2 linked regions of the Bacillus pumilus genome follow. The protein of the gene in region 1 interacts with the protein of each later gene in a pairwise test. Links are inferred from orthologs where the notes say so. Each region holds a gene or a part of one and is shown in the gene's direction. Other genes may lie near its edges. The genes, in order: GPS65_RS04720 and topA.

Region 1 (3,124 bases):
GTTCTTTCATGCCAAGTAAACCGAAGGATTTATTTTTATTTGTTTTCACATCTTTCATATCAAAACCTTTTCCATCATCTTTGATAATTAACGTGACAAAGTCTTTCGTCACTTCTACTTTCACAGAGATTTCTTCAGCTTCGGAATGCTTTAGTGAATTTGTGACAGCTTCTTGGGCTAGTCTAAACAGTGCCACTTCAAATTGAGAAGCAATTCTTTCGCTTTCTGTATCTCCTAGGCATTGGAACGTAATCTTGGTTTTTCCATCATACTCTTCGATTGTGTTTAAATATTTTCTTAGCGTCGGAATGAGACCCAAATCATCTAAAGCCATTGGTCTTAAATCATAAATGATTCTTCTCACTTCGTACAGAGCATTTCGCACATTCTGTCTGAGACTTCTAATTTCTTTAAAGCCTTCTTCTGTTCCACGGTCTCTAAAAATCCGTTCAATTAATTCGGAACGCATCATCACGTTTGCCAGCATTTGGGCCGGACCATCATGAATTTCACGGGATACCCTTTTACGTTCTTCTTCTTGGGCTTCAATAATTCTCAGTCCAAAATCTTGTTTTGCTTGAGCATCTTCAAGTAACACGCCAACTTGGCGTAAGTCCTGATTGAGATAGTTAAGAACAACTGTGATCTGGCTCACAAGCGTTTCAGAGCGTTCAATGACGTCTTGTAGGCTTAACAATCGTCTTTCTAGATCATCTCTTCTTTCTCTCAGCTGCTTTTCGCGCTGCTGGATCATGGTGAGTTCCACTTGCAGATTATGTGCTTTTTCGTAGGCCTCGCGTATTTCTTCTTCGCTAAATTTGTTGAAGTTTCTGCTGACCTCAGATAAGCGATTTCTAGCATGTCTCGTATGGACTTCTAGTTTATCCCCAAAATCAATTACTTCGTTTACTTGCTGCTTGATTTGCTTCAGCTCTTCTACAAGGCTTTCATATTGTTGACGGGACTGTTCGCCTATCCTAAATACTTCGTCCTTGCTGCCATCAACTGTACTTAGCATTTTCATGATGATTGAATCCAATAATTTCGGATCCATTTTAGGTGTTGTCATGGCTTTTCCCTCCCGTAACAGTGATGTCATCTTTTTTTATTATAAATGTCATTGATCTGCATTTTATGTCGAATTATAATGAAAGAATGCGTATAAATCATGAAGTTTTTTTGACGACCCTTTTTCTACCCCTATCATCATAACAAAATACGCTGTAAAATTCTAAAACCAATGCAAATTTTCTCTATTCTTACAATTTGCTTTTCAGGAGGGTATGTCTTTTGCTGAATCGCTATCTTACAGTAAAAAGTCGTGGCGAGCATGAGATCGTCATTGAAAAATCACGTTTTATTTGTCATATACAGCGTGCTGTCTCAGAAGAAGAAGCACAAGCATTTATACAATCCATTAAAAAACAACATTGGAATGCCACACATAATTGTTCTGCCTATCTCATTGGAGAACATGACCTGATTCAAAAAGCGAATGATGATGGTGAACCAAGTGGTACAGCGGGTGTGCCCATGCTTGAAGTGTTAAAAAAACGGAAGCTGAAAGATACAGTTGTAGTAGTCACTCGTTATTTCGGCGGTATTAAGCTAGGCGCCGGTGGATTGATTCGTGCCTACGGAAAATCTGTATCAGAAGCCATCAACCATGTTGGGATGGTAGAGCGCTGTTTAATGCGTACGATGCACACAACAATAGATTATACATGGCTTGGAAAGGTAGAGAATGAGCTTAGAGCCTCATCTTTTCAGCTAAAAGAAATTCATTATGCAGAAGATGTTATTTTTGAGACGTATGTAGAAGAAACACAAACAGAGCAGTTCATTGAATGGATGACTGAGCTGACAAATGGAAAGAGTGTTACAAAAGAAGGCGAACTGATTTATTTAGAAAAGGACATTGGTCCGATAAAGGAGACAGATGAATGGCACAACGAGTAAAAGTGCGTGTACGAAAGAAAAAGAGTAAGAAGAAGAAAATTTTTAAACGTATCCTGGTCTTATTTTTGCTTCTTTTCATCTGTATGGGTGGATTTGCAGTCTATAAAATAGTCAATACACTTCAAGCCGCTGACAAAACATATGATGAACTAGATCGCGGCGAGAAATCGAAGCTTCGTGATGCGGTCATTGATATTAAAAAGAAACCCTTCTCTGTACTATTTGTCGGAATTGAGGATTATGCTACAGATGGTGATCATGGCCGTTCAGATTCACTTATTGTCGCAACCATTAATCCTCAAGACAAAACGATGAAAATGGTTAGCATTCCTCGTGACACACGCGTACAGCTTGCAAGTGACACGACAGGTAATAAAGTCAAGATTAATGCGGCATTTGCTAAAGGCGGTAAAGACGAGACGATCGAAACTGTCGAACAATTCTTGAATATTCCGATTGATAAATATGCGACCGTTGATTTTGACGGATTCAAGGATGTCATTGATGAAGTTGGTGGAATTGATATCGATGTTCCATTTGACTTCAATGAAAAAAGTGATGTAAAAAAATCGAAAAAGATTTATTTCAAAAAAGGAAATATGCATTTAAACGGGGAAGAAGCACTTGCCTATGCACGGATGAGAAAACAAGATCCACGCGGTGATTTTGGACGTAATGATCGTCAGAAACAAATTTTACGTGCAATGATTGATCAAATGTCGAAGGCGAATAACATCGCGAACGTCGATAATATTGCGAAAGAAGTCAGTGATCATATTACGACCAACTTCCGTATCACAGAAGGTCTAGCCCTTCAGCAGATCTACAGCGGGTTTAAGGGAGACGACACAGAAACACTTTCTATTAAAGGGTCGGATCTTTATTTAGGACCAAATCGAACGTATTACTTTGAGCCAGATCAAACCAATCTAGCCAACGTACAAAATGAATTAAGGACGCATTTAAAGCTTCCTACTGAATCTTCGACAGAAACAGATTCACAAACGAATCCATCCTCTGGCGAAACAGGGTCAAGTGATATAACTAACCCTTCGACCAACACATCAGGCCAATAATAAAAACAGCCCAGTTCCTAGGAACGGGCTGTTTTTTATTGTCTTTTGACCATTCGTTTATAAAATTTCGTAAATGGTTTGAACTCTTC
Region 2 (3,274 bases), 870 kb from region 1 along the record:
GACTTGCACATAAAGAGTGCATAAGAAATAAAGGGAAAACGATTGGTATTATAGCAGGCGGATTTCAGCACTTATACCCAAAGGAACATGTGCAAATGGCTGAATACATGGGCGAGCATCATTTGCTTTTGTCTGAGCATCCACCTTATGTCAAGCCAGAAAAGTGGCATTTTCCTTTGAGGAATCGTTTAATTAGTGCGCTCACAAGTGGAACCATCGTGATTCAGTGCAAAGAAAAGAGCGGTTCACTCATTACTGCCTATCAAGCACTTGAGCAAGGCAAAGAGGTATTTGCCGTTGCAGGATCAATCTTTGATCCTAATTCTACAGGTCCAGCCAGACTTATACAGCAGGGAGCTAAGCTTGTTCATTCAACGAAGGATATTTTAGAGGAATTCTCCTTCCGCAGTGTTCAATATACTGAACTCTCATAAAAATATCGTTTGACAAAAGACATAGGAATATTTAATAATAGTGAGGATTTAAGTTTACACTTTGTTTTTCGTGTTTATAATGATGTTCATCATAAAGAATTTTTAATGATTGCCTGTTAGATAGGTGCAATTAACATAAATATGAATTGTGAAATGTATAAAGAGAGAACACCTCTTAAGGGGGATTTTGAGTATGGCTGATTATTTAGTCATCGTTGAGTCGCCAGCCAAGGCGAAAACGATTGAGCGTTATTTAGGTAAAAAGTATAAAGTAAAGGCTTCAATGGGACACATAAGAGATTTACCGAAAAGTCAGCTTGGTGTTGACACTGAGCATGACTTCGAACCGAGGTATATTACGATTCGCGGGAAAGGCCCCGTATTAAAAGAATTGAAAACAGCTGCGAAAAAAGCAAAGAAAGTCTATCTCGCAGCTGACCCCGATAGAGAGGGAGAAGCGATTGCTTGGCATTTAGCGCATAGCCTTGACCTTGACCTCTCTTCTGACTGCCGCGTTGTCTTTAATGAGATTACAAAAGATGCTATTAAGGATTCCTTTAAGCATCCACGTATGATCAATATGGATTTAGTTGATGCACAGCAGGCAAGACGGATCTTAGATCGTCTCGTTGGGTATAAAATTAGTCCGATTTTATGGAAGAAAGTGAAAAAGGGCTTAAGTGCCGGTCGTGTTCAATCAGTTGCACTCCGCCTGATCATTGATCGCGAGAATGAAATCAATGAATTTAAACCAGAAGAATACTGGACAATTGACGGTACATTCCTAAAAGGAAAAGAAAGCTTCGAAGCGAGCTTCTTTGGCGTTAATGGCAAAAAGCATCCACTGAAAACAAAAGAAGATGTAAAAGAAATCCTTTCGAAACTAAAAGGGAGCAAATTTTCCGTAGAGAAAGTGACGAAAAAAGAGCGTAAACGCAACCCAGCTGTTCCGTTTACAACATCTACTTTACAGCAAGAGGCTGCAAGAAAATTAAACTTCCGTGCGAAAAAGACGATGATGATTGCGCAGCAATTATATGAAGGAATTGATCTTGGTAAAGAAGGTACAGTCGGACTCATTACATACATGAGAACAGACTCAACTCGTATTTCCAATACGGCAATTGAAGAAGTATCTGCTTTCATTGATCAGACGTACGGTAAGAATTTCTTAAATACAACAAAACGAACCGCTAAAAAGAATGAAAATGCACAAGATGCTCACGAAGCCATAAGACCGACATCTACGCTAAGAAAACCAGCAGATGTCAAACATGTCTTAAGCCGAGATCAGCTTCGTTTGTATAAATTGATTTGGGAACGATTCGTGGCAAGCCAAATGGCGCCGGCTGTTCTTGATACAATGAGTGTGGATCTTGATAATAACGGACTTACATTCCGTGCTAACGGAAGCAAAGTGAAATTCCCTGGATTCATGAAGGTATATGTAGAAGGGAAAGACGACCAGCTAGAAGAAAAGGACAAAAAGTTGCCTGATCTTAAAGAAGGTGATACGGTTCTTTCTAAAGATATTGAACCTGAACAGCACTTCACGCAGCCGCCTCCGCGCTACACTGAGGCAAGACTTGTCAAAACACTTGAAGAGCTAGGTATAGGCCGTCCGTCTACGTATGCACCAACATTAGATACGATTCAAAAGCGTGGCTATGTCGCACTTGATAATAAACGGTTTATCCCAACAGAGCTTGGGGAAATTGTTCTCAACTTAATCATTGAATTCTTCCCTGAAATCATTAACGTGGAATTCACGGCGAAAATGGAAAAAGAACTTGATAGCGTTGAAGAAGGTACGATTGAATGGGTTCGCATTATCGACAGCTTCTATCAAGACTTTGCAAAACGGGTCGAAAAAGCAGAAGCAGAAATGCAAGAAGTTGAAATTGAGCCTGAATACGCCGGAGTTGACTGTGAAGAGTGTGGACATCCGATGGTGTACAAAATGGGTCGATACGGTAAGTTTATGGCTTGCTCTAACTTTCCTGATTGCCGCAACACAAAACCAATTGTGAAAGACATCGGTGTGAAATGCCCAACATGTCATGAAGGAAACATTGTTGAACGTAAATCTAAGAAGCGCCGCATTTTTTATGGCTGTGATCGTTTCCCGGAGTGCGAATTCGTCTCTTGGGACAAACCGATTGAAAGAAAGTGTCCAAAATGCGAAAATATGCTTGTAGAGAAAAAGCTGAAAAAAGGCATGCAAGTTCAATGTGTGAACTGTGATTATAAAGAGGAACAACAAAAATAGCGGTGGGCAACCTTGTTCACCTGCTTTTTTATGTCATCAAACAGAACTTACGAAATAGGAGAGTTGTACAATGAGTCAATTTGTAAATGTGATCGGAGCAGGTTTAGCTGGAAGTGAAGCGGCATGGCAAATTGCTAAACGCGGAATTAAAGTCAACTTATATGAAATGAGACCTGTCAAACAAACACCAGCTCACCACACAGATAAATTTGCAGAGCTTGTATGCAGTAATTCACTGCGTGCCAACGCTTTGACAAATGCGGTCGGTGTATTAAAGGAAGAAATGCGTCATTTAGATTCAGCGATTATCGCAGCAGCAGATGAAAGCTCAGTGCCTGCTGGCGGAGCGCTTGCAGTAGATCGTCATGAATTTGCAGCAAACGTTACTGATCGAGTCAAAAATCACCCGAATGTGACAGTTTTTCAAGAAGAAGTACAAAGCATTCCAGAAGGCCCAACAATTATTGCAACAGGCCCGCTTACATCTGAAGCACTTTCAAAAGAATTAAAATCGTTAACTGGAGAAGAGTATCTGTACTTTTACGATGCAGCGGCACCTATCCTAGAGAAA

What was found.
Region 2: the proteins of GPS65_RS04720 (region 1) and topA interact in binary tests that used the Escherichia coli proteins (3 or more experiments, as listed by UniProt). The link is inferred for Bacillus pumilus from one-to-one orthologs.

The regions. Positions count from the first base shown.
Region 1 is NZ_CP047089.1:946,198-949,321, forward strand. What follows is about bases 336-3,124. They hold GPS65_RS04720 (YigZ family protein), read left to right. Parts: upstream 336-1,290; coding sequence 1,291-1,959; downstream 1,960-3,124. Other genes in these bases: degS (two-component sensor histidine kinase DegS), read right to left, coding at 336-1,069; GPS65_RS04725 (LCP family protein), read left to right, coding at 1,944-3,035; GPS65_RS04730 (glycosyltransferase family 4 protein), read right to left, coding at 3,071-3,124. Also shown: more of degS, read right to left, coding at 1-335.
Region 2 is NZ_CP047089.1:1,816,880-1,820,153, reverse strand. What follows is about bases 227-3,165. They hold topA (type I DNA topoisomerase), read left to right. Parts: upstream 227-627; coding sequence 628-2,703; downstream 2,704-3,165. Other genes in these bases: trmFO (FADH(2)-oxidizing methylenetetrahydrofolate--tRNA-(uracil(54)-C(5))-methyltransferase TrmFO), read left to right, coding at 2,774-3,165; dprA (DNA-processing protein DprA), read left to right, coding at 227-434. Also shown: more of dprA, read left to right, coding at 1-226; more of trmFO, read left to right, coding at 3,166-3,274. UniProt on the Escherichia coli protein: Releases the supercoiling and torsional tension of DNA, which is introduced during the DNA replication and transcription, by transiently cleaving and rejoining one strand of the DNA duplex.